Regions from separate parts of the Peribacillus sp. RS7 genome, predicted to be linked through region 2. Evidence: riboswitches for the same ligand, from Rfam matches in the RefSeq annotation. Region 2 holds a riboswitch; the other holds the start of a gene.
The links. Region 2 has a riboswitch for lysine ahead of ACDZ29_RS08525 (amino acid permease). Riboswitches for the same ligand answer to the same signal wherever they lie in the genome.
Positions count from the first base shown of each region.

Region 1: linked by a shared signal. The riboswitch ahead of ACDZ29_RS02440 (aspartate kinase) and the one ahead of ACDZ29_RS08525 (amino acid permease) in region 2 are both predicted to bind lysine.

Region 1 covers NZ_CP168135.1:462,685-468,082, forward strand. The annotation lists gene sdhA (succinate dehydrogenase flavoprotein subunit) at 1-116, opposite strand, end outside; gene ACDZ29_RS02430 (succinate dehydrogenase cytochrome b558 subunit) at 187-795, opposite strand; gene ACDZ29_RS02435 (YslB family protein) at 1,180-1,650, shown strand; gene ACDZ29_RS02440 (aspartate kinase) at 1,715-2,947, opposite strand; lysine riboswitch at 3,037-3,213, opposite strand; gene uvrC (excinuclease ABC subunit UvrC) at 3,275-5,047, opposite strand; gene trxA (thioredoxin) at 5,150-5,398, opposite strand, start outside.
Region 2 covers NZ_CP168135.1:1,633,895-1,639,292, reverse strand. The annotation lists gene ACDZ29_RS08535 (Ger(x)C family spore germination protein) at 1-411, shown strand, start outside; gene ACDZ29_RS08530 (alpha-glucosidase) at 498-2,177, shown strand; gene ACDZ29_RS08525 (amino acid permease) at 2,228-3,679, opposite strand; lysine riboswitch at 3,776-3,960, opposite strand; gene ACDZ29_RS08520 (LacI family DNA-binding transcriptional regulator) at 4,206-5,168, opposite strand.

The sequences.
Region 1 (5,398 bases), 1.2 Mb from region 2:
CGTTTAACAGGCACTAAAGAAAATAAATCAACCTGTTGTCCCAGCTCTGCTGCTTTGATCGTAGCCATTAATCCAGCTAGACCTCCACCAACGATAACTATTTTACCTTTACCCAATTCTGTCACTCCCTTATTTCCATTAGCCAAGCTATGTTTTTCCTAATACTTATAAATGAACTCTATCTTCTTATACGAAAGCGAAAATTGCGCTAATTCCGATATAAGAAAGAAGAACGAAAACGATCAATGTAAAGTAAGTCATGATTTTTTGCGATTTAGGTGAAACTGTAAGACCCCAGCTCACTGCAAATGACCATAATCCATTAGCAAAGTGGAAAATTGCCGAGATAATACCAACAATATAGAACACAATCATAAATGGACTAGAGAAAATTTCAGCCATCATATCAAAGTTAACTTCAGCACCCATAGCTGCTTGAATTCTAGTTGCCCATATATGCCAAACAAGGAAAATCAACGTTATGATTCCAGTTAGACGTTGCAGCATGAACATCCAGTTACGGAAGAAACTAAATCTGCCTAAATTGTTTTTTGCTGTAAAGGCAATATAAATTCCGTACACAGCATGGAAAATGAGCGGTAGATAGATAACGACCCATTCTACCAAAATCTTCACGGGCGTATACTCAATTAAATGAACTGCCCCATTAAAAGTTTCTTCTCCTTTTGTTGCCATAAAGTTTACCGATAAATGAAAAATTAGGAATAGACCAATTGGAATTACTCCTAGAAGTGAATGAAGCCTGCGATTCCCAAACTCACGATTTTTTGCCACTAAGTGCCCCCCCTTAATTTGTGAAAAATCATGCAAAGATAAACTGGTGGCTACCTTTTATCTCCGCGTGAAAATACAGTATAGAGTCAAAAAAACTCCTCTATACTTCCTTTACAATTATGTGACATGTCCATTTTACTCCTGACTTCTATGTGCGTCAAGAAAACGGATACAAGAAATCTCTTTTTCAGAATAGATTTTATTGGATTAAATTGGCTATTTTTTGTTTGTCAAGATGATATTTTGAAGAAATTTCAAATTTAACTATTAATATCTCGGTATAATTTCTCATTTTTTTCCAATTGTTATTTAAATAAATAAAAAACAGTATAATTTGCAAAAGAAATACGTTTATAATAGATTTACAGAAAGAGGCGATAAACTATGAAAAAAAATATTGCTGCTGCGATAGAAGAAGAGATTCAAGCTGAAGAAATTCAAACTGAAGAATTCCAAGTTCCAGCTTTCGGATACGAATTAATCAGAGAAGTTCTATTGAACGATATTCTCGGAAAAGACTCTAATCAAATCCTCTATTGGGCAGGTAAACAGTTAGCAAGAAAATTCCCATTGAATGGCGATCAGGAAGTGATTGAATTTTTCCAGAGCGCTGGATGGGGCAATCTGGAAATCATGAAGTATTCAAAAAACGAGATGGAATTATCCCTGACGGGTGAAATAATCAGCCGCCGCCTGGATTTACACCCTGACTGTCACTTCCAACTTGAAGCCGGTTTCCTTGCCGAGCAGTTTACACTGCAAAAAAAATTCCTCAGCGAATCAACGGAAGAAATCAAACGCCGCGCAAAAAAAGTGATATTCACCATCCAATGGGATCCCAGAGACCCTATCTAACGAGCCCTTAAAACAGACTTACCCTTTTTACCGGAAGTCTGTTTTTTTATTGGACTCCTTACACTCAAGCTAGCACATTTGCATGCTGTCCAAGTTTAAATGCTTCATGAAGAGATTCGACCGCCTTCACCATTTCCTTTTCATTGACGACAGTCGAGACTTTAATTTCCGATGTGCTGACCATTTTCACTTGGATGCCTGTATTGGCCATCACTTCAAACATCTCGGCAGCCACTCCTGGATTGGATACCATACCAGATCCGACGATGGACACTTTGGCCAACCCACCCTCCGTTTCGATTCGGTCGAATGCCAATCGTTCTTTATTGTTTTCCAGCACGATCAATGCCGCTTCCGTATCTTCACTTTTTGTGGAAAATGATAGATTGGTCGTATCCTCGGCAGTCATGCTTTGAATGATGATGTCCACATTAATCCGGTTTTTCGCAAGTGTCGTGAAAATTGTGGATAATGCACCAAGTGATTGTGGCAAACCATAAATTGTGACCCTAGTAATACTGTCTTCAAAAGCAATGCCGCGTACAATTAAGTTTTCTTCCATAGTTGCTTCCTCCTCTATGATCGTTCCTGATTCTCTCTCCATGCTTGAACGGACTTCAAGCGGGATTTGATAATTCTTTGCATATTCGACAGCCCTTGGATGTAGGACGCCCGCCCCCAGGTTTGCAAGTTCCAGCATCTCATCGTAAGAAATGGATTGAAGTTTTCGCGCACCTTTTATGTAGCGTGGATCCGTAGTGAAAACACCCGTTACATCCGTATAAATATCGCATCTATCCGCATTCAGCGCTGCAGCGATGGCAACCGCCGTCGTATCGGAACCACCCCGCCCTAAGGTAGTGATTTCCCCATTTGCATCGCTCCCCTGGAAACCGGCTACGACCACAATTTTCTTTTCCTGGAGTTGGGCTTGAATCCTTGTAGAATCGATGTTTAAAATCCTGGCATTCCCATGAACGGATTCCGTTTGCATGCCTGCCTGCCAGCCTGTGTACGAAATGGCTTCATGTCCTTTTTCAATCAATGCCATCGTTAACAGGGATATCGTGATCTGTTCCCCCGTCGTCAATAGCATATCCATTTCCCTCTTGCTCGGGGTTCCGGAAATATCTTGGGCCATGGAAACCAATTGATCTGTGGTTTTCCCCATAGCTGAAACAACGACTACAACACCATTTCCATTCTCCACTTCCTCGATTACCCGATTGGCAACATTTTTGATTTTTTCTACGCTTCCGACGGATGTTCCGCCGAATTTTTGAACGATTAATGCCATCCTAATGCACCCTCTCTACCTTTTTAGGCAATAAAAAAAGCAATGAGAAATATCTCATTGCTGTGATCACATATCTGATACTGTAAACACAGTGAGATAGCTCTCCAGGGTATTAACCCTGACAATCCGCCATTTATTAAATGTCAGACCAGAAAAACAAGGTATGAGTCTTGTCTTCCTTCGGCGTCATCCCCTTTCAAAACCTTTCATGGAAGCTCATACTTCTCCAGGTTTTTACTCTTGAATTCCGCACCTCTATCAGCACTTTTAAGTTGTCTAGTTAAAAATTCCTTTTAATCATAGCATAGGGAATAGTCGGTAGCAAGATTATTCTTGTAATTTTCTTACGATTCCCTCGGCTACCCCTTTTGGCATGCCCGCTTCCATAATTTCCTCGGCCGTTGCCTCTTTGATTTTCTTTAATGACCCAAAATGCCTCAACAATTGCTTCCTTCGCTTTTCCCCGACACCTGGAATATCATCTAGCTGGGAGTGAACCGCATTTTTCCCGCGTAGCTGGCGATGAAACGTAATCGCGAATCGATGCACCTCATCCTGAATTCTTTGCAATAAGTAAAATTCCTGGCTACGTGAATCAAGTGGTACGAGTTCAAGCGGATTTCCAATCATCAACTGCGAGGTCCTATGCTTTTCATCCTTAATGAGACCTGATAGTGGAATATCAAGGCCCAATTCATTCTCCAATATATCCCGAACGGCTTCCACATGGCCCTTTCCACCATCGATGATGATTAAGTCCGGAAGCGGCAGCCCTTCTTTCAATACTCGTGAATACCTTCTTCTGACCACTTCACGCATCGATTCATAATCATCAGGTCCCTGGACCGTCTTGATCTTATATTTACGGTACTCCCTTTTTTCCGGTTTCCCATCAATGAACACGACTAAAGCGGAAACAGGGTCACTTCCCTGAATATTGGAGTTATCGAAAGCTTCAATTCGGTGCGGGGTGTAGATGCCTAATTGGGTCCCGAGGTTTTCTACCGCATTGATGGTTCTTTCTTCATCCCGTTCAATCAAGGAGAATTTTTCCTGAAGGGCGATGGAGGCATTTTTATTCGCTAATTTAAGCATGTCTTTTTTCGATCCCCGTTTCGGGTGAATCGTTTTGACACCAAGGAGCCCTTCGGCCATTTCAGCATCCACTGACTCAGGCAGCAAGATTTCCTTTGGTTTAAAGTGGTTGGTAATCTCGTAAAACTGACCGAGGAATGTAAGAAGTTCCTGTTCCGGTTCATCATAGACAGGAAAAAGTGAAACATCTCTTTCTATCAATTTACCCTGTCGGACAAAAAATACCTGAACACACATCCAGCCTTTATCATAGGCAAACCCAAATACATCCCTGTCGATGAAATCGGTCGTCATCATTTTCTGCTTCTCCATCGTAATATCGATGTGGGCAATTTTGTCACGGAACTCTTTGGCCCTCTCGAAATCGAGATTTTCTGATGCCTCCAGCATTTTTTCAGTCAGTTCTTTTTTTATCTCAGTATGTCCACCGTTCAAGAAGCGGTTGATATCATCCACCATTTTCTTATATTCCTGTTCCTCAACATCATAAACACATGGGGCCAGGCACTGGCCAAGGTGATAATAAAGACAAACACGATCAGGTAAGGTATTGCATTTTCTAAGGGGATAGATGCGATCGAGCAATTTTTTCGTTTCGTTAGCTGCAAAAGCATTTGGATATGGTCCGAAGTATTTCCCTTTATCTTTTTTTACTTTTCGCGTAATGATTAGACGTGGATGACGTTCCGCCGTCAGCTTGATGAAAGGGTACGTCTTATCATCCTTAAGCATGACATTATATTTTGGATCATGTTTTTTGATTAAGTTCAGCTCTAAAATAAGCGCCTCGATATTGGAAGAGGTAACGATGTATTCAAAATCCTCTATCTCATTCACAAGCCGAAATGTTTTTCCATCATGAGAACCCGTGAAATAAGAACGGACACGATTTTTCAACACTTTCGCTTTGCCTACATATATGATCGTTCCCTGACGATCTTTCATTAAATAACAACCAGGTTGATCGGGAAGAAGGGCAAGTTTATTCTTTATTTGTTGGTTCATGCATTCAGCCTCCTGTTCTCCCATTTTACAATTATTATATATCAAGTTAGCGAAAAAAGCTTCAAGTCCGCAGACTTGAAGCTTTTTTTAGCTAACTTACTATTACGAGTGTTTTGAAATAAGTTCAGCAAGTGCTTCTTTAGGTTGGAAACCAACAACTTTATCCACCACTTCACCGTCTTTAAGGACGATTAATGTCGGGATGCTCATCACACCGAATTTCCCAGCTGTTTCTTGGTTTTCATCTACATCCACTTTTACGATTTTCGCTGTATCGCCAATTTCAGTATCAAGCTCTTGAAGAACAGGAGCGATCATTTTACAAGGTCCGCACCATGGTGCCCAAAAATC
Region 2 (5,398 bases):
GAAAACTTTAAGCTGGGGAATTATGAAATTAAATGGAAGGAAAATGACTATACAGATATCAATAACGTGGAGTCACGTGTCCATTATGATTTCTCGAATGTAAATCAAGACCCCAAAGTCAGGATTGAAGTGAAACTAAAAGCAAGTTTGCTAGAGGTCCAAGGTTATGACTTGGGCAAAGGGGTCGACCTGAATAAAATAGAGGCCAGGGCTGAACATGTCATTGGTAATAAATTAAATGAGATGGTAACCATGTTTCAGGAAAACAATATAGATCCGATTGCACTGGGTGATCACGCTAAAAGTAAAACAAGAAATTTCGATCAAAAACATTGGGAGGGGGCATATCCCCATATTCCCATCGAGGTGGATTTGGACATTGAAATGATTCAAACCGGAATTGCGGAATAAAAGAAGAATATTCTGAAGTTTCTCCCTTTATAATAGGGTATTGGTGTAATGATTATGTCAATGCGTTTAAAGAGGGGAGGAAAGGCATGGACAAAGCATGGTGGAAAGAGGCAGTTGTGTATCAAGTGTATCCAAGGAGTTTTATGGATAGTGATGGAGATGGGATAGGGGATTTAAACGGGATCTTGATGAAACTCGATTATTTACAAGAGCTGGGTGTGAACGTGATATGGCTATCCCCCATTTATCAATCTCCCAATGATGACAATGGGTACGATATCAGTGATTATCGATCAATCATGACTGAATTCGGGACAATGGCTGATTTTGATAGGTTGCTGAAGGCGGTGCATGAACGTGGGATGAAGATCATGATGGATCTGGTGGTCAACCATTCTTCAGATGAACATTCGTGGTTCATTGAATCCCGATCCTCAAAAGATAATCCAAAGCGTGATTATTATATTTGGAAACCTGGAAGGAATGGGGAAGAGCCAAATAATTGGGAGTCCATTTTTAAAGGTTCGGCATGGGAATATGATGAAGGAACGGATGAATATTATTTACATTTATTCAGCAAGAAACAACCTGATTTAAACTGGGAGAACCCTAAGCTCCGTGAAGAAATCTACAGCATGATGACTTGGTGGCTGGATAAGGGTGTCGATGGATTTCGGATGGATGTCATCAACTTCCTTTCAAAAGATCAGAGCTATTCAGATGGATCCGTTCATCATGAGAAGCAGTATGGTGATGGAAGCCCCTTTTTCCTGAATGGACCGCGCATACATGAGTTTTTACAGGAAATCAATCAACGGGCACTTTCTCGATATGACGTGATTACCGTTGGGGAGATGCCAGGCGTCACACCGGAGGAAGCACAATTGTTTACAGGTAAAGATCGTGGTGAGCTACATATGGTCTTTCAATTCGAACATATGGATTTGGGGTGCGGACCAGAAGGGAAATGGAGTAACGATAAGTGGAAGCTAAGCGATTTAAAGCGAATTCTTTCCAAGTGGCAGACTGGTTTGGAGGGGAATGGCTGGAACAGTTTATACTGGAACAATCATGATCAGCCCCGGGTTGTCTCAAGGTTTGGAAATGATGGAAAGTATCGTATTGAAAGCGCAAAGATGCTTGCCGCTTGTCTTCATATGCTTCAGGGGACACCTTATATATATCAAGGGGAAGAGTTGGGCATGACCAATGTTACATTTGAAAGCATCGATGAATACCGGGATATTGAAACGTTGAATTCATATGACGAACTCGTCAATTCGCGTGGCTGGTCAAAAGAGCGGATGATGTCAGCCATTCACGCCCGCAGCAGGGATAATGCGAGGACACCGATTCAGTGGAATGACTCCCGGAACGCAGGATTCACAAATGGGAGTCCATGGATTAAGGTTAATCCCAATTTTCCCGAGATCAATGCGGAAAAAGCCTACAATGATCCGAATTCCATTTTTCATTTTTATAAAAGGCTTATCCAAATACGCAAGAATCATGAAATCGTCGTTTATGGCCGTTTTGAACTGCTCTGTCCAGATGATGAACGAATATTTGCCTATACGAGAACGTTTGAAGAAGAAAAGCTGTTAGTGCTATGCAACTTTAAAGAGGAGCCGGCCTCCTATTCTTTGCCTGAAGAGCTGCATGCATATTCTGCTACAAGGCTGATCGGTAATTATGATCAGGAAGAAGAAGGAATCTCCACCAAACCTCTGCGTCCATATGAATGTCGTGTTTATCATTTGAAATGAAAAAAGGACCTGTTCTTCCCCGTTTAGAGAAGAGCAGGTCCTTTTACGTATTATTTGGATTTAAGGTCACATTCCTCAAGGGGAATTATTTTCGTTTTATGCTTAATTTTATAGCCGAACCATAGGACGAAAAATAGAATCAAGCCAATGTAGGAAACGAACATTGAATTCCAATCTATCCCATTGCTGCTGAAGGCTTGATAGCCTTGTCCAATGATAATGATGATACAAAGGACAAGTGCGAATATAGGTCCGAATGGGAAGCCTTTGGCCCGGTATGGTAAAGCATTCATATCAAGGCCTTGAGCTACGTAGGCTTTGCGGAACCGATAATGGGCAATCGCAATCCCGACCCAGGTGACGAATCCGGCCATGCCTGAAGCATTCAATAACCAGATATAAACAACACCATCTCCGAAAAATGAAGCTAAGAATGCAACGCAGCCAACTAAGGAAGTCACGATAAGTGCATTCACTGGTACTCCTCTTTTATCTAACTTGCCAAGGAATTTCGGTGCTTTCCCATCACGCGCCAAGTCCCATAGCATACGGGTTGAAGCGTACATGCCAGAGTTACCGGCAGAGAGTACAGATGATAAAATGATCGCGTTCATGATGGATGCAGCAAATGCAAGGCCCGCACGTTCAAATACAAGCGTGAATGGACTTACGGCAACATCTTCACTCAATAAACGTGAATCCGTAAACGGTATGATCATTCCAATTACAAAAATTGCAAGGATATAGAATAAGATGATGCGCCAGAAAACGGATCTGATCGCTTTAGGGATATTTTTTTCCGGATCCTCACTTTCACCAGCCGTCACTCCAAGCAATTCAGTTCCTTGGAAAGAAAAGCCAGCTGCCATGAATACGCCTAGAATCGTGAAGAACCCCCCGTTAAAGGGACCTTCGCCCATTGTGAAATTGGAAAAACCAATTGGGTCTTTCCCACCCATGATTCCGAGGATGATCAAGACACCAGTGATCAAGAATATGACGACCGTCACGACTTTGATCATGGCAAACCAGAATTCCGTTTCCCCAAAACCTTTAACGGACATGTAATTGATAAGAAACATTGTAATTAACGCAATGGCACTCCAGATAAAGGAAGGACTATCCGGGAACCAGAACTTCATAATTAAGACAACGGCTGCTAATTCAGCGGCAATGGTGATTGCCCAGTTATACCAGTAGTTCCATCCAATCGCAAAACCGAAAGACGGATCGACGAATTTGGATGCATAGACACGGAACGAACCGGCCACTGGCATGAACGCTGCCATTTCTGCAAGACTTGTCATTAAGTAATAAACCATGATGCCGATAATCGCGTATGCCACCAAGGCACCGCCGGGTCCGGCTGAATGAATGGCACCGCCACTTGCTAAAAATAAACCTGTTCCAATCGTTCCACCTAATGAAATCATCATCAAGTGCCGCGCTTTCAGGCTCCTTTTCAATTCAGTAGGGCTTGATGCTTGTTGTGAATTTGCCAATTGATGTTACACTCCTTTTTATTGGAAGGGAACGAAATATAAAAAAACAGCAGTCGAAAAAGATCGACGGCTGTTTATAATAAACCCGTTTATCCTTCCGAAGATAGCTCCCCACGCTTTTAGAAAAAACGTGACAGTGATGTTCCTGTTCGGAAACACCGCCAGCCAAGGTATACATGGAATATACCCAAACTTCGGCAACTTATCCTTTCAAACGGAGTCTTTAATTTTCCAGAATCTCGTCCGTTTTACTTTTATAAGCTGCAGCCTCTAACTCATCGGTAAATGAGGAAGTATTCAATTTTCTTAAATCGTTGCGCCATCTTGTAATTGACGACGGACGATTATACTCATGAAATTCATGCAATAGCTAATAGATTGCTAGTAATTGAGTAAACTTTACTATATCAAAATTATAAAATAATCTCATGGATATCGCAATGATTATTTTATGTGGTTATTTTTTCCTAGTTCAAGAAAGTCTGGAAGATTTGATGATACAAAAGTAAAGCTATTCTTAGCGTTATTAAACGCTCCTTCTTTTTATAAGGGCGTATTCCAGTTTTACATGTTTGACCACTTCGGGATTCTCGAATAGATCCACTGCCATTTTCCCAATCCATTCCAGCGGTAAGGAAATGGTCGTGATTTCGAGCATTTCACTCAGGCTATCATTATTGAAGCCGAGAATGGCCACATCTTCAGGTACCCTCAAGCCAGATTTCTTAGCTGTTAGAATGAAGCCTGCCGCCGTGTCATCATTAGTGATGATGATGGCCTCAGGTTTATTCATCATCGAATTCCAATCCTGAAACAATTGTTCACCGTCTTTGATGTGATAACTGCCTTCAAACAGCCAATCTTTATTGTTTATAAGTTGATGTTTACTCATGATATCGTTAAAAGCCTTTGTACGGAGAGAACTGTTTCTGCTCTTTTTACGGCCAAGACTGTATCCGATTTTCTGATAACCTTTAGCAATCACGTATTCAAGGGCACAGGAGAAAGCTGCATAATGATCAACGCTGATGGATGAGAATTCAGCCTGGGCTGTATCTTCACATAAGATAATCGGTCCATATTTTTGATACTCCAAGAGGATTTTCATTTCCGAAATTCTTGAACAAACGATAATGCCATCGAGTTGCTTCATTTGCAGCATATTCAAAGCCTGGATTTCTTTCTCTCTTTCGTAATGGGTCTGAAAGATGACTAGATGACAGCCGATTGCATTCGCCTGTTTAGAAATTCCGTTAACGATTGCCCCGTAATATGGGTGATTGGTGAAGGGGATGATGATGCCGATAAGATTTGTTTTGCCTTTAGAAAGATGGATGGCGTTGATGTTTCTTGAATAATTCAAACGGTCAATGGCTTGTAAAACGCTCGCTCTTTTTTCAGGGCTTACATAAGGATGGTCATTCAATACACGGGACACTGTTGAGACAGATACACCAGCACTTTGAGCAATTTCTTTAATATTTGTCATGGGATCACCGTATTTTCTTTTTTTATATTGTACAGTATGAAACCCATTTCATAGCAAGAGAACACAGTGGGGCTGCTGAGGATTTCTTCAAATAAGGTCTTGTTCTGGTATGGGTTTCATCCTTTAAGATTGGTTTAAGTCTTAGAGGAGGAGGAGATCATGATGGTCCAAACTTTAATTACCCTGTTTGTACTTTGCGGAATCGAATTGGGATTGGCGTACCTGGCAAT